Regions from separate parts of the Alkalibacterium psychrotolerans genome, predicted to be linked through region 1. Evidence: predicted binding sites of a transcription regulator. Region 1 holds the regulator's gene; each other region holds the start of a gene.
The links. Region 1 encodes Rex, which represses fermentation and respiration genes when NADH is low (regulators of the CRP and FNR family bind a similar motif). Its sites were predicted from a motif close to TTGTGAANTANTTCACAA; they were not measured.

Region 1 (6,134 bases):
ATTAACTCAGTCGACTGCCAACTCCTCAGTTACCTTAATCTCTCCTTTTTCCATTAACTCATCTGACTGCCGACTGCCCAGTTACCTTAATTTCTCCGTTTTCCATTAACTCATCTGACCACCAACTCCCCAGTTACCTTAATCCCTCTGTTTTCCATTAACTCATCTGACTGCCGACTCCTCAGTTACCTTAATCCCTCTTTATTCCATTAACTCATCTGACCACCAACTCCCCAGTTACCTTAATCCCTCCGTTTTCCATTAACTCAGCCAACCTCAATTCGTCGAGTTACATAAATCTCTAAGAATAGCACCAACTAGGTCGGAAACATTCCTTGAGTTCCACTTAACATATAAAAAAGCACTCTGATTCGCCAGTTGGAAGGTTTCCCCACTGATGAATCAGAGTGCTATGATTTTATTTCAGTTTTAGCTAAATAGCTTACATCATGCCGCCCATTCCGCTTGGATCCATTCCTCCGGCAGGGCCGCCGTTTTCTTCAGGAATTTCCGCAACAGCTGCTTCGGTTGTTAGAAGCAGTGCTGAAACGGATGCCGCATTTTGTAATGCTGAACGTGTAACCTTAGTTGGGTCAATGATTCCAGCTTGAACCATGTTGACCATTTCACCTGTCGCTGCATTGAATCCAATACCAGGTTCAACATGCTTCAATCGCTCAACAATGACGCTTCCATCAAGACCGGCATTTGAGGCAATCTGGCGTACGGGTTCTTCAAGAGCACGGAGAACAATTTTCACTCCAGTTTCTTCGTCGCCTTCCGCTTCAATACCTTCAAGTTTTTCAAGAATATTGATATACGCAGTTCCACCACCAGCGATGACACCTTCTTCAACTGCCGCACGTGCAGCATTCAAAGCATCTTCGATACGTAGCTTGCGCTCTTTGATTTCTGTTTCAGTAGCCGCTCCCACTTTGATGACAGCAACACCGCCTGCTAGTTTCGCAATGCGCTCCTGAAGTTTTTCACGGTCGAATTCAGACGTTGTTTCTTCTGCCTGAGCACGCAGCATTGCTACACGCTGTTCGATATGCGTTTTTTCTCCTGCACCTTCTACAACAGTCGTGTCGTCTTTTGTTACCACGACTTTACCGGCTGTTCCCAGCTGGTCAATGGTTACGTCTTTCAAATCAAGTCCTAGATCACTTGTGATAACTGTACCGTCTGTCAAGATAGCAATGTCTTCAAGCATGCCTTTTCGACGGTCACCAAATCCTGGTGCTTTAACTGCAACAACGTTCAGTGTTCCGCGGATTTTGTTCAAGACTAGTGTTGGAAGTGCTTCGCCATCAATGTCGTCTGCAATAATCAACAGCTGTCTGTTCTGCTGCATGATGTTTTCAAGTACTGGCAGAATTTCCTGAACAGAAGAGATTTTCTTGTCAGTGATTAAGACATATGGATTGTCCAGGTTAGCTTCCATTTTTTCATTGTCCGTTACCATGTACTGTGACAAATAACCTCTGTCAAACTGCATCCCTTCAACAACATCCAATTCTGTTTCGATCCCCTGGGATTCTTCGATAGTAATAACGCCATCACTTCCAACACGCTCCATAGCGTCTGCAAGCAGGTGTCCGATTTCTTCATCACCAGATGAAATAGCTGCGATTTGAGCAATGGATTCTTTATCTTCCACTTTAGTAGACGCTTCACGCAAGGACTCAACCGCTTGTTTTGTAGCCAGTTCAATTCCACGACGGATTCCGACAGGATTTGCTCCTGCAGTAACGTTTTTCATACCTTCATTGACGATTGCCTGCGCTAAAACTGTCGCAGTGGTGGTTCCGTCACCGGCAATATCATTCGTTTTGCTGGCAACTTCCGCCACTAACTGTGCGCCCATATTCTCGAACTTGTCTTCCAGTTCGATTTCTTTAGCAATGGTTACACCGTCGTTGGTAATTTGAGGTGCGCCAAACGATTTGTCGAGGATAACATTTCTTCCTTTAGGACCTAATGTTACCTTGACTGTGTCAGCCAGTTTATCTACCCCACGCAGCATTGCTGCACGTGCGTCTTCTGAAAATTTAATATCTTTAGCCATAAGTATTCCCTCTCCTTCAATTCATGTAAGTTAGTATTTTAATTAATTTACAATTGCGATAAGGTCTGTATCTTTAACGACCAAATATTCTTTTCCTTGGTATTTCACTTCAGAACCGGCATATTTTTCGAACAGCACTTCGTCTCCTACTGCTACTGAAATCGCCGCTCGTCCACCGTTATCCATCAGTTTGCCTTCGCCTACTGCAACAACGACAGCTGTCTGTGGCTTTTCTTTTGCAGAATCCGGCAAGACCAGTCCGCTCGCTGTCTTTTCTTGCTGCTTCTTCACTTCAAGAAGCACTCGATTTCCTAAAGGTTTTAACATGGTGTAATCCCTCCATATAGTTTAATTTAGTTTATTTAGAGCCATTTTTTAAGTGGCTGTCAAGTGAGTTAGCACTCTCTATCTTCGAGTGCTAACTCCAATACTTAGTATATTCAAAACACACAATTCTTGCAAGCCCTATCTTAAAATTTTATTCATTTCACTCTCTTGTGGAAACTGATTTATTTTTGTGTTAAATTACTAGTATTATGTAAATTTAACACAAAGGATGAACGTAATGTCTCCACTTGAAAACAACAAAAAAGCCGCCACACACATGATTGGATTATTTCTTCTCGTTCAGCTGTTATCTGGTATTATTCCGCTCTTTCTACCGGATACACTGGATGCGATTGCCTTTCTCATTCCCTCAATGGTTCTCTTCTCACTAGGTGCTATCGGAATGTTCATAATAGAAAGACGGCGGAACATGCAGTTTGAGTTTGAACAGCCCTTTCAATCAAATAAATCAGCGATATTAATCTGGGGACTTGCTGGTGTTTTTATAGCCTTACTGGTTCAGAGTGTTGCTAGTATTATAGAGGTGAATTTTCTAGGATCTCCTATGGAATCAGAAAACACACGTCTTCTTGTAGAAGTTGTCCGGAGCTACCCGCTGTTTATTCTGCTCATTGGCATTGCAGGACCTATAATGGAAGAATTTGTATTTAGAAAAGCACTGTTTGGCTTAATGTATGGAAAACTTGGCGGTATAGGGGCAGCTGTCATCAGCTCACTGCTGTTCGCCTTCATTCACTTTGATGGGTTACTGCTTGTTTACTCCTCAATGGGACTGGTTTTTGCATGGCTCTATTTTAAAACTAAAAATATCTGGACACCGATTATCGCTCATTGTCTGATGAATATTGTGGCCGTTCTGGCGAACCTTTATCTCGTTTAAATAGATTTGAACACAGAAAGGAAATACTATGACTGAAAAACAGATACTGTTTCAAATAGGCTTTAAATATGTCTTTTTTCTTTTATTTCTCTACTTTACAATTGATTCGGTAGGATCGAACGGCTGGGGCTTTTTCTCTTATCTCTTTGCCCTGTTTGCAACGAAGGACTTTGTCCAAGGTACACGGATGGCTGAAGCATTTTATCGCATCAAAAAAAGTAAAGACAACAAAGAATAATATAAAAAACACTTTCCAGTAAAAAGGAAAGTGTTTTTTATTTAGTCATTATAGAACATGTCGTTTAAAGGATTATCCGCTTTACCTGAACTATCTCCGTTTTCAAAATCCTGATAGTAATTAATAAAGTAAATTAACGTCTGCAGCTCATTCGTCAAATCGACGTTGTGTACTCTGATGTGTTCTGGAACCGTTACTCGGATAGGGGTAAAGTTCATGATTCCCTTTACTCCGCCCTCTACTAACTTATCAGCCATTTCCTGTGCTATTTCGGAAGGAACAGTTAAAATAGCGACATCAATTTGCTGAATATCCAGCTGGTTGACCATGTCATCGATGGCATAAATCGGAACACCCTGATGAATGGTATCAATTAGTTCATCCTTAACGTCAAAACCTGCACTGATACGGATGTTATTGTTCCGTCTAAAATTATAGTTCAGTAATGCCTGACCTAAGTTACCGACTCCGATTAATGCAACGTTTGTCAGTCGATCCTGATTCAGTGTTTTACTGAAAAAGTTCATTAATGCTTCTACATCATAACCGTACCCTCTTTTACCAAGTGCACCAAAGTATGAAAAGTCTCGTCTGATAGTGGCGCTGTCCACTTTAACTGCTTCACTTAACTTCGCTGACGACACTCTCTCTTTTCCAGCTTCGTATAAAAAACGCAAGTAGCGGTAGTATAGCGGCAGTCTTCGTGCTGTCGCTTTTGGTATTTTCTTTTCAGCCATGTTTATTCTCCTCATCTATCTATGATTTTAATGGCAAATCGCTTTTCAATTATAATCATTCTAATCAATTCCGGCCTTACAGGTTTGTGTATTCACAAACTATCTTTCACTAACCATATAATATTATACCACTAAAGCTTGTAAAATAAAGGCAAAACGTCTTTATATTTAAATTTTATTCGTTCTAATTTTAAACAACTGCCAAAGTTTGCTAACAATGTACTTTCTTATAACGAAGAGTTTTATCATTCTCTCTGAAAGTATTCTCAAATATCAGTCTATTTATTCTTCTTGTCTTAACTTTCCTGTATGATAAACTATAAGTTAAGGTTGATATCAGTATAGAAATTGAGGACAATTATGATAATTTTACAAACACAAAAAATTGCACGCTACTTTGGTGCTGAAAAGCTATTTGACAATGTGAGCGTGGAAATTAAAAACAAATCACGCATCGGACTGGTCGGGAGAAATGGTGCCGGAAAAACAACGCTCTTAAATATATTGTCAGGACGTGAAGAACCCGATGCGGGTGCCATCCACAAAAAAAAGGACTGTTCCATAGGCTACTTGGATCAGCATACGGGACTGGAATCTTCCCTGACTATTTGGGAAGAAATCGTCAAGCTCGCTGAACCTGTAAAAAAACTGGAACAGGACATGCATCAGATTGAAGAGCAGCTGAGTTCCAGTGAGTTGGATAAGTCGTCAAGCAGCTACGCAGACATACTTAACCGCTATGACCTTCTCCAGCAGCAATTCCGAGAAATGAATGGATACGGCATTGAAAGTGAAATGCGCTCCGTCCTGCATGGTTTTCGCTTTTACGAAGAAGACTATAACACACCCATAGCCAATTTATCCGGTGGACAGAAGACACGTCTAGCCCTGGCTAAACTGCTTCTGGAGAAAAAAGATCTGCTTATTCTAGATGAACCGACTAACCATTTGGATATTGACACATTAACCTGGCTGGAGAACTATCTTCAAAACTACCCAAAAGCGCTTCTGATTGTCTCTCATGACCGCTACTTTCTGGACAAAGTGGTACAGGATATTTATGAAGTCAGCCGTGGGTCCGTCAGTCACTTCCCGGGTAACTATTCAAACTATCTGAAGCAGAAAGCAGAACAGATTAAACGCGAATGGAAAGTTTATGAAAAACAGCAGAAGAAACGTGAAAAACTGGAGGATTTCGTCAACAAGAATATTGTCCGGGCATCTACAACTAAGCGTGCCCAGGCCCGACGAAAACAACTTGAAAAAATGGATACGGTGGACAGACCTCAAAACGAGGAAAAAAGTGCTCACTTTCAGTTCAGTACTAATCGAACATCTGGACAGGTTGTCCTTCAGACAGAAAATTTGGCTATCGGATATGAGAACGCCCCTGTGTCAGAGGGCATTGACCTGGATATTCGCAAGGAAGACTCCATTGCCATTGTAGGGCCTAATGGCGTCGGCAAAACGACCTTGCTCAAAACATTCATGAATATATTGCCGCCAATACGTGGTGAAATTAAAATAGGCACAAAAGTCGACCTGGGGTATTACGACCAGGAACAGAAGACATTAAACGAAAAGAAGACCGTACTTGATGAAGTATGGGATGACCACCCCCTTCTTCCAGAGCAGGCAGTCCGAACTCTGCTTGGTTCTTTTCTGTTCAGTGGCGAAGATACAGATAAGCGCATCAGCTCATTAAGCGGTGGTGAAAAAGCACGTGTCGCGCTGGCCAAGCTGGCTCTGGAGAAAAACAACACCCTCCTTCTGGACGAGCCTACGAATCATCTGGACATTGATTCCAAGGAAGTTCTGGAAAATGCACTGATTGATTATGAAGGCACGCTGCTTTTCGTCTCA
Region 2 (6,134 bases), on a different contig from region 1:
GTTTTCATCACAAGCAAACTGCCTGCTGAACGCAAAGGCTATCAGGAAGCGCTTGATGCATTTGATGAAACAATTACCAATTTAGGTGTAGACTATCTTGATTTATACCTGATTCATGCCCCATGGCCTTGGAATGACATCGGAAAAGACTGCACGCAGGGTAACATTGATTCCTGGAAAGCTATGGAAAAGCTGTATAATGATGGAAAAATTAGAGCAATTGGTGTATCGAACTTTAGTATCAGCGATCTTCAGGCTATCCTGGATAACTGTGATATCGTGCCAATGGCTAATCAGATTCCGTTTTATATTGGTAAAGATCAGAAAGATTTGATGGACTTCTGTGAGAAGCACGACATTGTCGTTGAAGCCTACTCTCCATTAGCAACTGGACAACTGCTTGACAGCCCTGAGCTAAAAGAGATGGCTGATAAATACGGCGTCACGACTGCCCAATTGGCTATCCGATACTGCTTAGACAAAGGTACCATCCCTCTTCCTAAATCGACTCATGAAGAGCGCATAATCCAAAACAAACAGTTGGACTTCGAAATTTCAGAAGAAGATCTGAATGCACTGGATAAAATGGAAGATGTCAGAGATTAATTAATAGATAACCCGGAGTTCACGATTTAGTGACCTCCGGGTTTTTGCTTGTATTCAGTTTCAGCCTCAAAAACAATAGTGTTTCACTTTGATGCCCTTTGTAACTCAGCCATGAGTTACTTCCTTATATTATTTATTGGTTAGATAGTGGCCTATTTTGCCTATTTTGTTAACTTATCATCACTTACTCATCAGCGTTACTGCTAATCTTGATTATTATGGCAACCCGACTGGTGCTGCTTAGCCGAGTTACCTCTATCTTTGGTTATTACGTTAACTCGCTGTCTTACTCTTCACGGAGTTACCTGAATCTTCGGTTATTTAGCCAACTCGCTGTCTTACTGTTCACGGAGTTACCTGAATCTTCGATTATTTAGCCAACTCGCTGTCTTACTCTCCACAGAGTTACCTCTATCTTCGATTATTGCGACAACTCAGCACGCTCTACTTCACCGAGTTTATGCAATAACTGATTATTCCGTTAACTGGTGGGTGGCCTATTAGATGAGTTACCTCAATGTCTAGTTATTATGCTAACTCAGCGTTTTATCCCTCTGGAGTTAACGTTATCTTCTAAGCATCACCTCGACAGTTGCCTATGATTACGCTTATGCTGTCTATTAGGTTATAATGAATTTAAATCCGTATCATAGAGGAGATAATAATTTATGAAGCTCAGCGATTTTACAGGTCTGTTCAAAAAGAATACATTGACAATCGAATCCATAGAAAATCCGTTTGACGATTATCACTTTAAACAAACCTGATAATCTGACTTGGGAAGCTGGTGAACACGGTATGTTAACCTTGCCGGGTAGAAAAGTCAGTGGACAACCTTTTCGTGTTTTCTCTTTGTCCTCCATACCAGAGGAAGGCAAGCTCCTCATTGCTACTCACGCTAATGAACCAATCAGTGATTTCAAAAAGCAACTATTGTCCATGTCAAAAGGTGATCAAGTTAAGATAAAAGGACCGTTTGGCTGGTTCAAAGTTCAAGATACCACCTCTCCTATTGTAATGATTGCGACAGGTATAGGGATAACACCCGTACGAGCCATTATTAAAAGCATTGAAAATGAAGAAACACGCCCCATACACCTGGTGCACAGCTCTCCATCTAAACACTTATATAGAAATACCTTTGAAGAGGTAAGCAAGAAAAATAGAGATTTTCATCCGGTTTTCACGAACAGTAAAGAACAAACTATTGAAACCTATACGGCTTTAGCAAAAATACACGGAAATGAAGCCTACTATTATTTATCCGGTAAACTAAGTATTATCCGGGCTACAAAAAAAGAACTTAAAAAGTTAGGCATCAAAGGCAGCCGGATTATTATCGATCCTTATATCGGGTACTAGCTTCTACTCTCCCCCATATTCCTTTGCAATAAACTATTTTGATTGATTTAATCACGAGAACTTAATAAAGCACGCTCCTTAAAAGGCAGGTGAGCCCTGCCTTTTAAGGAGCGTGCATATTTTTGTCTTCTGTTTTTTGCCACTTAAGGATTTTGCTACAACATTATCTAATTCAAGTTTTAAACGATTCCCATTGAAGCCAGGAAAATAGCGGGTACTAATGAAAGTATCGGAATGACCACTCCCACCACAAACATATCAAAGTAACTCTCCTTGTGCGTTAAACCGCAGATTGCAAGTAGAGTTATAATAGCACCGTTATGAGGAAGAGAATCAAGACCACCAGAAGCCAGTGAGGCTATTCTATGAAATACTTCGGGACTAATATTTTGCTGCTGAGCAATCACCATATATTCTTCAGCTAAAGCACCTAGAGATATCCCCAATCCACCAGAAGCAGATCCCGTCACACCCGACAGTAAATTAACTGAGACAGCTAGAGAAATTAAGGGACTTCCCGGAATACTCAATAACACTTCAGTTATCGTTGCAAATGCCGGCGTTGCTTGAACCACCGAACCGAAACCGACTGCTGCCGATGTATTGACAATTGCATTCATTGAACCGCGAGCTCCTTCGTTGACAGATGGAAAAAGTCCTGTAATTTTTCGGAAATTAATCAGTAAAGCGAGACCAATACCAAGTAACAGACTCGTTTCGATTCGAATATTTAATATATTTAAAGAGATAAGTATTACAACTAATGGTAAAAGGGAAACCCAAACATTTGCCTTGTTTCCTTTATCAAGGGTAATGATTTTTTTATCTTTCGGTTCTTTGAACACATTACCTTTACTGACAGATTTCTTCTGACTCCATAAAAGATAACTGTAGCCCACTACCGCCATGAAAAGACCTGTAAGCAACCCAATGATTGGTGCCGCTCTTGGTGTCGTGTTGAAGTAATCCATTGGAATTAGATTTTGAATTTGCGGTGATCCCGGGAAAGCAGTCATGGTGAATGTGAAATTACCTAATGTAATTACACCGGGTATTAAAAATCTCGGCAAGTTCGCTTTTCTATAAAGACTCAAGGCCACTGGATAAACTGAGAACCCCACTACGAACATGCTGATTCCTCCGTATGTAAGTAAAGCAGTGGGAATTAAAACACCTAACAAGGCATGTTTTTTTCCAATAACATTACCGATAGCATCCGCTATTGATTCAGCCATACCCGTATCGTCCATGATTTTACCAAATATTGAACTCAGCATAAATACAGGAAACCACGTCTGCGCAAAATTGGCAAATCCACTCATAAACGGTCCCGTGAAGGATTCCATCACCTCTAAACCTCCGAGAAAGGCGACCATCCCAGCAGAAAATGGCGCAACCCATACAATCGAAAATCCTTTGAAAGCTAAAAACATCATCAAAGATAAACCTAATACTATGCCTAACATATTGACCCTCCTAATTTTAATAAAGCGTTTCCATAATGGAATATTATCAGAAGTTAACCATAATAATCAACTGTTATTTCAAAATTTACTCAAAACCAGTTGACTGTAAGCGTTTTATATTGTATATTGAGTTACAAGTTAACCAAAACATTACATAAGGGGGCCGGTTCTACTAGTACATTCTGGTTATTACTATATTAGGAGGATTTACAATGTCAAATGTGAAAGTTTTGAAGAATTATATTAATGGTGAATGGACTGAAAGCAAGTCAACAGATTTTGAAGAAGTTTTTAACCCCGCTACTGGAGAATTAATTGGAAAAGTCCCTCTATCATCTAAAGATGAGTTGAATGAAGCGGCTGAAAAAGCACAGGAAGCATTCACCACCTGGAGCAGAGTCAGTGTGCCGAAACGCGGAAGATTTATGTTTAAACTGCAAAACCTACTGATTGAGCACAGTGAAGAATTGGCTCAACTGATTACTCTGGAAAACGGGAAAACAATTGCTGATGCACGTGGAGAAGTTCAGCGAGGAATAGAGAACACAGAAAATGCTGCTTCCATTACTAACTTAATTATGGGCGATTCAATTTCTACTGCCGCTACCGACGTGGAAGTAACGAATTACAAATACCCTATTGGTGTAGTGGGTGCTATTTCTCCATTTAACTTCCCTATGATGGTACCCTTCTGGATGTTCCCGATGGCAATTGCTGCCGGTAACTCTGTTATTCTAAAGCCGTCTGAAAAAACACCGCTGCTTATTGAAAAAATTGTTGATTTAGTTGAGGAAGCTGGTATTCCTAAAGGTGTTTTCAACGTAGTATACGGCGCACACGATGTCGTTAATGGCATTCTGGAAAATAAATTAATTAAGGCTGTGTCATTTGTCGGATCTGAACCAGTTGGACGTTATGTCTATCAAAAAGGGACAGAAAACATGAAACGCGTCCAGTCTCTAACGGGAGCTAAAAACCACGTGACAGTTTTAAATGATGCAGATTTAGACGATGCTATTCCAAAGATTATTGGAGGCGCATTCGGCTCAGCTGGACAAAGATGTATGGCTGGATCAGTTTTAACACTTCAAGAAGACATTGCTGATGAGTTCCTGGATAAATTTGTTGCTGCGGCTAAAGATATTAAAATTGGTAACGGTCAGGACGATACCACTTTCCTTGGACCTGTCATCCGAAAAGAAAATCAGGAACGAACCTTTAACTATATTGAAAAAGGAACTGAAGAAGGCGCAAAAATTCTTCTAGATGGGCGTGAGGATATTCCTGAAGACGGCTACTTCGTCGGACCAACTATTTTTGATAATGTCTCTACCGATATGACTATATGGAAAGACGAGATATTCGCTCCTTTTGTCTCCATTGTCCGTGTTAAAGATGTCAAGGAAGCTGTCGAAGTAACCAACCAGTCTAACTTTGCCAATGGTGCCTGCCTGTTCACAAATGATACCCGAGCTGTCCGCTATTTCAGAGAAAACGTTGACCCTGGAATGATCGGAATAAACTTAGGAGTCCCTGCTCCAATTGCCTGGTTCTCATTCTCTGGATGGAAAGATTCTTTCTATGGCGATTTGCATGCCAATGGTAAAGACAGTGTTGAATTCTATACACGCCGAAAAGTTGTTACAGCACAGTATAGAACAGACAAAATTTAAAATCCAAACCCACTCTTCTATTGAAAGGATGAACCCTTAACTATGTCAATTCACAAAATTGAAATGCCCACTGAAGTCTTTTATGGACCAGATTCCCTATCGCGCGTAGGTGATACGTCCAAAAAATTTGGAAAAAAAGTGCTTCTCATCAGTGATAATATTATTGAAAAAATGGGTTATGTGAAAACAGTCACCCGTTACCTGGAAGAAGAAGGTCTGACAGTCTACCCCTACCTTGGTGCGAATTCTGAACCAACTGACACATATGTAGATGAAGCACTCGATATTCTGAAAGAAAATAATTGTGATGTCATTGTAACTATCGGAGGTGGAAGCTGCCTGGATACAGCTAAAGCCGTAGCCGTTGTAGCAACGAACGGCGGCTATATCGGAGATTACATGAAAGGAAACAAAATTGCCGACGTAGACCCTATTCCATTAGTTACTATACCGACTACTGCGGGAACAGGTTCGGAAGTAACTAATGTGACAGTCATAACGAATACTAAAGAAAACATTAAAATGATGATTAAGCAGACCGCCTTCTTGCCAAAAGTCGCGATTGTTGATCCTAACCTGACTATGACTGCTCCTAATAAAGTAACGGCAGCTACTGGTATGGATGCCTTATGTCATGCTATTGAGTCATATGTATCCCAGATTGCTCATCCAATGACACGCACGTTTTCTCTAGAAGCCATCAGACTTATTTTAAATAATATACAAACAGTTTATGATAATGGTGATGATGTAGAGGCACGATCCAACATGTCCCTAGCAGCTATGGAAGCCGGAATAGCTTTCTCTAACGCTTCCGTTACATTAGTTCACGGGATGTCCAGACCAATTGGTGCTTTATTCCATGTCCCCCATGGTGTTTCCAATTCAATGCTCTTACCTGCTGTATTAGAATTTTCAAAACAAGATGCTTTAAACGAATTAGCTGATATAGCCAAACTGTTCCTGTCGGAAGATCAAGTTGACGGTAAATCAATTGAAGAGTTGGCAGATGAAACCATTCGTAAAG
Region 3 (6,134 bases), on a different contig from region 1:
GAAATTAGGTTGTCTATTTATAATCTATTCTCTTGACTTACCACCATAATGCTTAATTAATGTGAAAACTGCGCAAACAATTGATTATTTAGCTTAACTATACCACATCGTTTGTAATCTGTTACTGGTTTCGGCTAATCCTTTTTACCTTAGATAATGGAAATAGACGAGTTACCCTGAAAAGTAACTCGTCCGACTATAGAATTTTACTCCGGCAAATTCTTAATGAATCCGCTCAACATAATTTGGATGAGCCGTCACATAGTAGACTTCACCTTTACTGTTTCTCACTTTGTACTGCTCACCTTTGCCAACCGAAAGTTTCTCGAGTACAATCGGAAACACCTGTCCTTTACTCATGTAGCCGAAAACATCTATGTCCTTCCAGCTGGGCTTATTATAAAAACGCAGCTTCCCCTCATGAATGCTCCTTACCCCTTTACCGCTAGCCGACTGACCTTGAACTAGTGGTCTAAGAAACTCTTTGTTACTTAACTGAACTTCTGCAGTCCCTCCATTACTTGACTGAAGCAACTTTTTATGTGGAACAGCTTTGTACAATACACCCATATCATTGCAGACAGTTTCAATAACGGCTTCGGCCGCCGCATACATATTTTCTACTGTCAGATAATACGCGTGATCATCCCTTTGGTCAATAAAGCCGTACTCTATTATAATAGTCTGAGTCGAACCAGTCAGCCTGTGCATAAAGTAATAATCGTGCTTTTTGTTCGGCAATGACCGGCTGAAGACTCTTCGAAGAGGTAAGTCGGTATGTTCCACTAACTTCTGAGCAACTGACTGAGATAGTCGTGGAGAGGCATGGATGGAATGAATGACTTCCACGCCCCTTACTGAACCGTTAAAGGCATTAAAATGGTTGCTAATACAAATATCGGCACTATTTTTCACTCGGCTGATTCGGGCTACCGGCTCCAATGTAATGTCGTCGTGACGCGTCATTTCTACATTGACCCCTAACTCTTTAAACCGGTGATACTGATACTGACTTATTTTCAACGTCCAGTCTTTCTCCCTGACTCCAAAAGCAACCGCACCTGGGTCTTTTCCACCGTGTCCTGGATCGATAATGAGTTTTTTCACCATTTGCTTTCCTCCTTAGTTTGACTAGCCGACTGCTGCTTTAAGCGAAGTCTAACTTTGTCCCGCCAGCTATACACAGTTTTCCGGCTTGTCTGATATTTCTCAGAAATGGCTGTAATTGACAGACCGTTCAGGACACGTTCTTCAATATACCGTCTTTCACATAACGATAACGTAGCTATAAATTGCCTTAGACTGTATGCTTCGATCCAATCGAGTTCAAAGCCATCACATGAAAACTCTCTGAGACTTTCTGTTTCTTCAGGCAAAGAACAGACTTCACTTCTCTGTCTCGCTTCTTTTCTAATATAATCAAGAATTGTCCAGTACACTTTTCTGTAGGCAAAACCCGTGAACTGATAGAACTGCTCATCCGTTATGACTGGTTGCGGAAAGCTTTCGTAAGCTGTGAGAAGAGCCAAGCGACCTATTTGCACATAATCGTCATAATCTCTATGCATACAGGTAATACTGCAGTGTTTGAGTATGCCATAAACAATCGAATCATGCACCTCATAAAAATCAGCCGCCATTTCTTCTGTTAATGTATTTGTCATCTGAAAACATCCTTAACTGTGATACAAGGCCTTGTTCACTTCAAACTATACTCGCTGATTTCTTCTCATTCAAAACGCCGATTCAGCAGGATTGTAGACTTAAATGACATGAAATTGAGAAATCAGACCGATAAATGGTTCTTTCATAGTATAAAGATGTATTTTTTCATTAAATTATAATCTAAATCACTGTAAAGCCATCTATCTTTAAACATTGTGATATGATACACTATTTTTGTTGGGATTGTTTCATATTATATTGTAAGCGTTATCTTATCTTAAATTCGTTTGAAAAGGAGCTTGATTCATGACGCAATCAGGTAATAAAGAATCGGAATTTATTTTTCGCCAACTATCAAACCACTATACAAATTCAGTTATAAATGAGAAACCGGCAGAGTACCTTATCGGTCAGCCTCGCATCAATTCTAGGCGAACATTAAAAGTCGAAGCAGATACTCTCATGCAGTGTCTGGACGAAGCTATTGAGCAGTACCCCCTACTGCTGACGCAAGAAACGTTTTACATACAGGATATATCCACACATGCTGGAACAGATTACAATACGGTTGTTTACCAGACGTGTGGGAGTATTTTAAAAACAAAGGAAACGAGTTCTCAAGTCATGACTCGCTATTTTCAATACATGAAAGTTGATTATGCCTTTATCCAGCAGATTGGTAAATGTATCGGCATTTCACAGCGCTGCCCTTACGTACTGGGTGAACTGTTTTTTTCACCTGAAAAAGGTACCGTAAAGAAAAATTCTAGCTGGATTGCTTTTCACAATGTACTCTATAGTGAGAGCCTGTCCACAACTGATATCTGTCTAAAGATCAGACATTTTCATGAGCTGATCTTGCCGCTGTCTTCGAAGCGACTGGCGGAAATGACACGCAAGTCGGCACATTTATACTATACTATTAAGATGATTTCTTTAGATATTCAGGAAAAATTTTCTTTTCCTATGCATAACGAACCGCCTCAAGAGCTGAATATTATCAAAAAAGAACTGGCTGTTCACTTAATCGGTCATCGGCCTGTTTCGTTAACTTCCCTCTTTGAACACATCTCTATCCACCGTGCGAGTGAGATTCTGCAAACTATCCTCGGTGAAGGAAATCCCTATTTAGATGAAATAAATCAAATTTTTCCACTCAAAAACGTTTTCAGAGACTAATTTTACAATTGATAAGCGAAAATGTTTGAACAAATTGTGTCTTTTCGATAGAATTAAAATATGAATCGTTATCTAATGTAGAATGATTCTAATTAACCCCTGTTAGATAGCAAGACAGATAGGAGGAGTACATTTGAGTATCTATGACAGTGTCAAGCACTTCCTAAAAAAAATAACTAATGAGTCTGATCAGTTAATAAAAACTAAACCCTTAAAAAATCACAAAGAGGGGCAATCCTTAAACACTCAGCATAAAATCAGTTTTTCGGCCAGCGACATTACCAATAATCAGACGGTCATTGATTCTATTGTTGAAAAAGTTATTCGTAAGGATTACTCCAAGCGTATTTATGCTGGAAAACGAGACGAAGACATTGAAGCGTGTAAAGAAAAAATTTATCAATATGAAAGCTACCGCACGAAAAAAGTCAAGTTAATTCCTAATCAGACCAATGAAATGGAAGTTTATGTCGAAGATATATACTTGGGAAAATCACCTGAACACCATACAAGAGAAGCGTTGTTTTATCTTCAGTCAGCCGTCGTTATGAGTTTTGCCTATATTTCAGGCGGGCCGTTTAAACAGTTTAATCCGGATCTTGATTCAATGGAAAAAGGTTCCGAACCCTATGACTTGACTGTTTATATTCAGTTCAGCTAATGATTTGTAATATAGCCAGCTTGGATTAAGACGACAATATTATTAATCATAAATAAAAACCGACTTATTATCTTTCTCAATTGTTTGAGAAAAATAATAAGTCGGTTTTTTATAGCTTATAATTGTCGCTAGATTACTTCTGCACCTAGCGTATTTTTGAAGTGAGATAAAGCCCATTCATGCCCCGTCTGATTAAAACTGGCCACCGCTTTTTCATGAACAACGATTTTGAAGCCTTTGTTGTAGGCATCCACAGCTGTATGCAGAACACAAATATCCGTTACTACTCCAATAAGATGGACTTCTCGAATTCCGCGCTCACGCAGTTTCAACTCCAGTTCAGTCCCATTAAACGCACTGTAGCGTGTTTTATCTGTGTAGAAGACATTATCTGAATCCTTAATACTTTGAAAATAACTTTCCAGTTCGCCATACAATTCTCTACCCTTAGTTCCTTCTATATTATGAGGCGGAAACAGACGACTCTCAGGATGGTAAGCATCATTTTCCAGATGCTTATCTATAGTAAAGGCAATAAACTGCCCGTCTTCATAAAATGTCTTCGTAAGAGCCAGTACGTCATCGTGAATAGCCTGTCCTGGTTCACCGCTGGTCAATGCCCCGTCTTCTGCCACAAAATCATTCGTATAATCAATGTGTATCAATGCTTTATCCACTTTGACTCTCCTTTCATGATTCATCATTAGACTATTTTAGTTGATTCGGTCAGCCATCATATTCATCATAAACTGCCAGACACCATTCGTCAGTAACAGTTCTTCCCGATCTTCATCCGCAACAGTAAAGCGAATGGTTTCTTCACGGTCGTTCAATACTTTACTGACAAAGTGTGGATCAGCTAGCATCACGCGTCCCAAAGCCACTAAATCACTGTATTTCAATGCTTCAAGAGCGTCTTCTCCGCCCCTTACATCTCCAACAGACATAAAGGCCGTGCGGTCATTAATCACTTCATGTAGATAGGCCAGCATTGGCTTCTCCTGATACTCATCGGACTGTGATTTCCAGTCATATTTTCCTAATGACACATGCAGGTAATCCAGGGGTTTGTCTGCAAGCTTATCCACTAGATACAGTGTATCTTCAAAACGAATACCAGGCGTCTCATACTCTTCCGGTGAAAAACGATACCCTACCACAAAGGGACGGTCGGCATAAGCCTTAACCGTCTCGATAACTGTATCTGTAAGGAGATCGGCAAAGCGGAAACGATTCTCCAGACTGCCTCCCCATTTATCTTCCCGGCGGTTAGAGTGCGGAGAGAAAAATTGCTGGATTAAATAGGTGTTAGCTCCGTGCAATTCAATGCCGTCAAAGCCTGCTTGAATGGCTCGAATAGTCCCTTGCTTGAAGTCCTCAATAATCTGATAAATTTCTTTTTCTTCCAGCGCTCTCGGTTCTTCTGCAGTCGGACGCTCCGCTTTGACTGCACTTGCTGAAACTGGCTGAGTGCCTCTTAAAACAGAAGAATTCGTCATGCGTCCACCGTGGTAGAGCTGGATAAAGGCTTTGGTCCCGTTTCTCTGGATAGTCGAAGCCAAGTCTGCTAAACCGTCCAGATGTCGGTCATCATGGATACCCAGCTCGCCTTCCCAGCCTTTTCCTCCTTCCGAAACATTTGCAGCGGCTGTAACAACTGCCCCGGCATCTTTACTTCTGAGGTAATAGTACTTTTTTTCGTCTTCCGTAATTACGCCATCGAAAAAACTCATTTTAGTGGTCATTGGAGCCATGATAAAGCGATTTTTTAACGTTACACCGCTTTTAAATGTGAATGGTTCTGAATAATGTCTGTTTGTCACTGTGCTCATCCTTTCTGCGTTCCTATCCATTTTACCCATTTGTCTAATGAAAAACAATTTTCACGCAAAAAAAACAGCCAGATGAGGGTTATCCATCTGACTGAGGTAAGGGAACACATAGTTAAAGGGCGGTGCTCAGCGAAGGGTATACTTCTTCGACTGTTCGTTCAGGATCCACTACAATGTACAGTTTGTCGCCATGAACAGCTGACGACTGATAAGCGTTGTCGTGTCCATCAGTATCTAGTGCTTTATATGGGAAATAGATTCTGTCTTTTTCAACAGCCATGCGTTTTTCACCATTCAAGCGGTCTCTGTACAAAATATCCATCATTTCGATATCCTGGAACTGAGCTACTCTGGCAAACATACCGGCTTCCAGTCCGCCTTTGTTAATGTCATCAGAATTAACACTGTCTGCCTCATGAGCAATCTCTATTTTCAAAGATTCACATGGATGGATTTCCTGAAATTCATCACCAATTCGACCAAAACTTGTTGTTACTTGCTTTATCCATAAGTCTCCAATATGTTCACGGCGTACTGTCCAGGTTTCACCGTTACGGAAGACAAATCGTAAAGCGCACATTACTTTTTTCATAAGCTTATTCTCTCCTTACGTATCTTATGTGAATAGTTTAACAAATTAAAAGACTAAAGGAAAGCTTTTTATTTAATTTTTTTAAAATTTCAAATAAACATTGTTCAATAACTAACAAGATTACCAAAAGTTCCTATTGTGTCAATGTTTCGGCAAAATCAGTGCGTATTTCGGGTCTTGAACTTAAAAAATTAACATTGAAAAT
Region 4 (6,134 bases), on a different contig from region 1:
CATACGGTTTCTGCCGGAACCATTTTTGGTTCAACTGTTGAAAAAGGGTACGCCCTAGTCAGCTGCACAGTCGTCCCCGGCTTTGACTTTTCTGAATTCAAATTATTCACCAAAACAGAACTGTTAGATGAGCACCCTGAACATGAAGGCATTATAGAAAAACTGGCTTACGATCAGCTTCCTGAATAGGAGCGTGATCGTAAGCCAGTTTTTCTAGTTAACTCTGTGCTTGAGGCGAGTCAGGCTGCATTTCCATGAACTCCAGCCAGTTGCCGTCCGGGTCTTTAATCCAGAACTGATAGTTGTTGTCTTTTCCTTTTGAGAGCTCTGCAGCAAAAGGAATATTTTTGCTTTTCATGCGTTCCGCTTCTTTTTCTATATTATCCACTTCAAAGCAGATATGATCGACCTGGCTTTTTTCTTCTTTAGGTCCGTCATAGAAGAACTCCAGGAAAGAATCTTCTGCTACTTTTACATAAACAATCCAAGGCTTATCGTCGTCATCATATATCTCAAAGGCCTTTTTAAAGCCCAGCTTATCACAGTAAAACTTGAGCGTTTCCTCCATATCCACAACATGAAACCCTTTATGGTGAATGCCTTTAATCATTTGTACCCACTCTTCTCTTTTTTAGTTAACTTCATTATACGATATTTCAAAAAGCCAGCCTAATATTTAGTCTTTTTTCATGTTCAAAACGGTGACCGTTCCAAGGATAATACCCATCCCGACCATCTGTATCACTGTCAGAACTTCGCTCATGACTAGTACCCCAAACAGTGAGGCTGTGACGGGTTCCACCATGGCTGAAACAGAGGCCGCAGTCGGTGAGGCTTTTTCCAGACCTTCGACATATAAGAAGAAAGAGACCTCGGCTCCAAAAACTCCCAGTAATATCATCCATAACAAATCAGGTGAGGTCGTAACGGAAAGGGCTTCGTCAAAATCCATAAAAAACGGCAGGATCAAAGAGAACGTGAGAAAAGCTGTTATTAATATACTTTGCGGCTCACCGTGTTCCCCTGCTTTTTTAAAGCCGAATAAAAACATGGCGTAAGACAATCCAGCTCCTAGACCGGTCAAAATGCCAAAGAGGGTTACGCCTTCCGACCCCATATCATACACTTCGGTCATCAAGACGATACCGGCTGTTACCGCGCCTATCGCCAGCCATTTAAACAGTGTCGCCTTTTCAATGTTAAATATAAAGGATATCAGCAGGACGAAAATGGGTGCAGTGTACATTAAAGTTGCTGCTACAGCAATACTAGCCTCTGAAATACTCACCGCATAAAAGATAAAGTTCCCGGCCACACCAATACCTGCGACTAAGGACCACAGAATCAATTTCTTGTTCCAGCCCGAGGGCTTCAATGCATACCAGATACTCACCCCTATCATGCCGATAAATCCTCTATAAAACGAAATCGTGAGCGGATCCCAGCCCTTGTCCATTAGAAAACCGTACAAGCCGCCTGAGAGTCCCCAGAATATAGCAGCCAAAACGACGTAGCCTATTCCACCAAAATGCATAATAAATCCTCTATAACTGTTATTTTCGTAATAATAACTATATGTACTGATACATGTAAAGTTATACACCCGATACAAGGTGATTAACATATTATTCAAAATAACAGTTTAATACAATTGATACCACTTGTGAATTTCAATCAAAATTAGCAAAACAACATAACGCTAGACCATTCGCTTAGTATTTTCAAAAACACCTCATCAAAATGGCTATATTATGTAAAAAAGAGCAATTGCAGGAAATGACAATTGCTCTTTTTGTAGGTGAATAGACATTTATTATTCGAAGTCGATAATCAGTTTCAACGCCTTATTTTCAGAGGCATTTTCAAAAGTCTTATACGCCTCTAAAATATCATCAAAGTGATAGTGATGCGTCACCAGTTCCTTCGGCGTGATTTTACCTGATTCTACTGTCTTCAGTAGCATTGGTGTCGTATAGGTGCTGACCAAACCGGTTGAAATATTGATATTCTTGATCCACAGTGTTTCCAGATGCAGTTCCACGCTCTGGCCGTGTACACCGATATTGGCAATATTCCCTCCTGGAGCAATAATTTTCTGACAGATATCGAATGTCTGCGGATAGCCGACAGCCTCCATGGCTACGTCTACTCCAATGCCGTCTGTCATATCCATTATCTGCTTGATGGCATCATTTGCATCCTTGGAGTTGACCGTGTGGGTGGCACCAAACTTCTTGGACATTTCCAGTCGGTTCTCATCCAGATCAATCATAATAATTTTACCTGGTGAATAAAATTGAGCTGTCAGTAAAGCTGCCATGCCGATTGGACCGGCTCCAACAATAGCAACAGTAGAACCCGGTTCAACGTGAGCAGACAGCACCCCAATTTCCAGCCCGGTTGGCAGAATATCACTCAGCATAACCAGACTGTCATCATCCATCCCTTTTGGTACATGGTGGAGACTGTTATCCGCATGCGGAATACGCACATACTCTGCCTGCGTGCCATCAATCAAATGGCCTAAAATCCATCCGCCGTCCTCACAGTGAGCATAAAGTCCCTTTTTACAGTAGTGGCATTTTCCACAGGATGTAACGCAGGAAATGAGTACCTTGTCCCCTACTTTGAAATTGGATACCCCACTGCCGACTTCCTCTACAACTCCGACTCCTTCATGTCCAATGGTCAATCCATTTGGAACCTCAGGTACGTGACCCGCCATAATGTGCAAGTCTGTCCCACAGATAGTTGATTTGACAAGCTTGACGACTGCATCTGTACTTTTTTCTACCTCGGGTTTCTCCTTATCCAAAACTTCTTTCTTATCTACTCCAGCAAACGAAAGCGCCTTCATTTTATTTCCTCCTTTTCCCTTATGTACTAACTACAACTGCCTAATGCTCATATCTGAACAATTATATTCACGTTTACCTTAAAAGAACGACAGCATTCCGGCAATCAATATCCTCAGTATTATTTAATTTTTTCACAAACAAAAACAATCATCTTTATTAAGCTATTGCAGCCCAGAACAAGACGATTGTTTCACTTTTTGTCTTAAAATGTATCTCTTTGATTACGCAAGTCGGTGAACATACTCAAATCTCTTGCCTGCATAAATAAGTTGATGTGCTTCTCTTTTTTAATTGTTGACGGCAGTGTTGGCTGGTCTTTTTCCCGAAGATTCCTGACTTCTTTAAGAGCTGTTTCGATTTCCTTGTTTTCCGGTTCAATGGACTGAGCAAAGCGCAAATTGGTTTCAGTATACTCATGACCTGCATAAACCTTTACTTCGCCTTCCAGCGAGTTGAAAAATTTCAGGGCATCAAACTGGGCCTGATAGTCTTTCGTGAAAACGCGGCCGCAGCCGGCAGAAAATAAGGCATCGCCGCAAAAGAGGTGCTGGTCCATTAAATAGCTGATGTGCTCTTCTGAGTGTCCCGCTGTTTTAATAACGTCTACCTTTTTACCAAAAAGTTCGAACTGGTCGCCGTCTTTTACCACCTCAGTCACTAGACTCTCCGTTTCAATTGGTCCATATACGGGAGTATCAGGATAACTTTCCAGAACTTTTTCAAGTCCGTCGATATGATCATGATGTTTGTGTGTCAGTAAAATCGCGTTCAGATTAAACTCATTCTGCTTTAAGTAGTGTAGGACGCCCTCTGCTTCTCCGGGATCGACTACCACTGCTTCTTTTCCTTCTTCAATCACCCAAATATAATTATCAGATAATGCTTTGATTGGAATAACCTTCATCCGTTTCACTCCTAATCCTAAAAATGTATACTGTTCTTATTTTAGTATAGCAGATTGCATTTATTTGAGAGAATTATTGGATTTTATAACAATCGTTCTTTCTAAGCGCGTTTAAAAAAGCCTTGATTTGACAACGAAAACAGAAAATTTACTTTGATACTCAAAATATATTTCTATGTGTCTCAATTTCTGCTATTATATTCCTATAAGAAGTTTATAGGGGGAAATGATTTATGGTTGAATTCAAACAGAATATTCGGGGTAATGTGGCTTTAGGGGTCAATCCGGTAGGTTTGAAGCAGGAAGTTTTAAATCAAATAAATTACGTTAAAAGTAAAGGAACTTATAATGCACCGAAAAAAGTACTGATTATTGGTGCTTCATCAAGTTACGGACTCGCAACTCGCATCAGTCTCGCTTTTGGTGCCGGTGCAGATACAATTGGTGTCTCTTTTGAAAAAGGACCGAAAAGTGAACGTAACTTGGGAACAGCCGGCTGGTACAATAATACTGCCTTCAAAGAAGCCGCTGAAAAAGAAGGCCTGATTGCCAAGAACTTTGTCATGGATGCCTTCAGTCATGAAAGCAAGCAGCAAGTGATTGACTATATCAAGGAAGAGTTTGGCGGAAAAGTCGACTTGGTTGTCTACAGTCTCGCAAGCGGTCGCCGAACAGATCCGGATACTGGAGAAACCTACACCTCCTCTATTAAATCAATTGGCGAGAGCGTCGTTGGTCCAAACATTAACATGCAAAAAGAAGAGTTTTTCACCGATACACTTGAACCTGCGACAGAACAGGAAATAGCTGATACCGTTAAAGTCATGGGCGGTGAAGACTGGGAACTGTGGATGAAAGCATTGAAAGAAGCGGATGTTTTAAGTGAAGGCGTTCTGACGACAAACTACTCCTATTTGGGCAGCGAACTGAACCGTCCTTACTACGGTGGCGGAACATTGGGTCGTGCGAAAGCCGACTGCGATGAAAAAGCAGACAACATCAATGAACTGCTTACTGACATCAACGGGAAAGCGCTGATTGTTGTAGCGACTGCCGTTACGACTAAAGCCAGCTCCGTTATTCCTTTCTTCCCTGTCTACTGCATCGGCTTGTACAAAGTGATGGAAGAAAAAGGAACGCACGAGACACCTATCATGCATCAGGACCGCATTTACCGTGACATGATTTACGGTGAGAATCCTGAGTATGATGAAAAAGGCCGTCTGAGACCGGACAGCTGGGAACTGGACAGCGATACCCAAGCTAGGGCAAAAGAACTTATTTATAAATTAAATCAGGACAACTTCAATTCCGACATGACGGCTTATGACCTCTTCTATAAAGAATTCTCTAACTTGAGCGGCTTTATGGTCGATAATTATGAAGAACAGGATGTCACAATTGACGACCTGAAAGCAATGGAATATTAGTATTAAGTCAAATATGAGAAAAGAGACCAGCATCCGTAGACGCTGGTCTCTTTTTTCTTTTTGTAAAAGATTTTTAAGCCTTGAGAGTCGTGTCTTTTTAAACTAAACTTTTATTCGGAACTACTTTTCCGGTAAATGACTAAAACTTTTCCAAATACGCTGTCATCGACACAACTTTCTTACTAAAATTGAAAAACTCATACCGATAGCGGTTAATCGGCATGAGTTTTTCCTTATTGTCGCTTTACTTGTATCAATTAAGTGCTAATCGACACAAGTATAGCGAAATAACAGCGGATAAAGCGTGTCCTGATGAAACTGACACACTTTAACACCTTATCACAGTCCCCACCGACAGCTTTTTATGTCAACATGCGTAGCATCTCTCATAGGTACCCCTTCAGCCTCCAGTAACGCCCACTGCTCTTTCCATCCCGGAGCCGGACGTCCTGCGTGATTGACTACACGGTGACAAGGATAACTACCGTAAAAATCAGCTTGACTCAGAACTTTTCCCACTAGTCGGGCACTCTTTTCTCTCCCAATCAGCCGGGCAATCTGACCATACGTCGCAACTTTTCCTCGGGGTATTTCGTCTACTACTGATAGAATTTCGTAAACTAACTGTTCATCCATGAGTGCCCTCCTGCATCATTTCTTATAGACATATATTAGCCTTAGTTATTAAGATTATGATACCCTTAATATAATTGTATTATATTAACACTTCGACCACAAACTGTTTCACATGAAACAAAATGATGAAATTCCTCGTTATTACTTTAAAAAGTCCTCCAGAGATTTCCTGGAGGACCTGGATTTACTTAAACCATTTCTTTTTCCATGAAGAACAGAGACAAGCCGCCCAGACCGACATGGGTTCCTACAGCGACGCCCATCTGCATAATGTAAATGGTGCCGTCGAAGTCTGTCTCCTGCACA

Region 2: the regulator Rex is predicted to act here: its motif matches at 3,554-3,571, upstream of ACYVLS_RS11970 (GntP family permease).
Region 3: the regulator Rex is predicted to act here: its motif matches at 1,879-1,896, upstream of ACYVLS_RS11885 (competence protein ComK).
Region 4: the regulator Rex is predicted to act here: its motif matches at 2,978-2,995, upstream of ACYVLS_RS07295 (zinc-dependent alcohol dehydrogenase family protein).

Annotation. Positions count from the first base shown of each region.
Region 1 covers NZ_BAAGPH010000023.1:35,144-41,277, forward strand. Annotated here, with positions in the region: gene groL (chaperonin GroEL) at 443-2,068, opposite strand; gene groES (co-chaperone GroES) at 2,111-2,395, opposite strand; gene ACYVLS_RS03505 (lysostaphin resistance A-like protein) at 2,634-3,296, shown strand; gene ACYVLS_RS03510 (YdiK family protein) at 3,325-3,534, shown strand; gene ACYVLS_RS03515 (redox-sensing transcriptional repressor Rex) at 3,576-4,271, opposite strand; gene ACYVLS_RS03520 (ABC-F family ATP-binding cassette domain-containing protein) at 4,632-6,134, shown strand, end outside.
Region 2 covers NZ_BAAGPH010000142.1:17,293-23,426, forward strand. Annotated here, with positions in the region: gene ACYVLS_RS11960 (aldo/keto reductase) at 1-606, shown strand, start outside; gene ACYVLS_RS11965 (FAD-dependent oxidoreductase) at 1,345-1,968, shown strand; gene ACYVLS_RS11970 (GntP family permease) at 2,148-3,434, opposite strand; gene ACYVLS_RS11975 (CoA-acylating methylmalonate-semialdehyde dehydrogenase) at 3,647-5,107, shown strand; gene ACYVLS_RS11980 (iron-containing alcohol dehydrogenase) at 5,150-6,134, shown strand, end outside.
Region 3 covers NZ_BAAGPH010000142.1:71-6,204, forward strand. Annotated here, with positions in the region: gene ACYVLS_RS11875 (N-acetylmuramoyl-L-alanine amidase family protein) at 223-1,110, opposite strand; gene ACYVLS_RS11880 (sigma-70 family RNA polymerase sigma factor) at 1,104-1,664, opposite strand; gene ACYVLS_RS11885 (competence protein ComK) at 1,972-2,844, shown strand; gene ACYVLS_RS11890 (hypothetical protein) at 2,978-3,505, shown strand; gene ACYVLS_RS11895 (cysteine hydrolase family protein) at 3,634-4,182, opposite strand; gene ACYVLS_RS11900 (NADH-dependent flavin oxidoreductase) at 4,219-5,328, opposite strand; gene ACYVLS_RS11905 (hypothetical protein) at 5,450-5,929, opposite strand.
Region 4 covers NZ_BAAGPH010000042.1:10,136-16,269, reverse strand. Annotated here, with positions in the region: gene ACYVLS_RS07310 (cupin domain-containing protein) at 1-189, shown strand, start outside; gene ACYVLS_RS07305 (VOC family protein) at 218-610, opposite strand; gene ACYVLS_RS07300 (DMT family transporter) at 677-1,534, opposite strand; gene ACYVLS_RS07295 (zinc-dependent alcohol dehydrogenase family protein) at 1,814-2,857, opposite strand; gene gloB (hydroxyacylglutathione hydrolase) at 3,061-3,762, opposite strand; gene fabV (enoyl-ACP reductase FabV) at 3,996-5,192, shown strand; gene ACYVLS_RS07280 (MGMT family protein) at 5,532-5,828, opposite strand; gene ACYVLS_RS07275 (DegV family protein) at 6,017-6,134, opposite strand, start outside.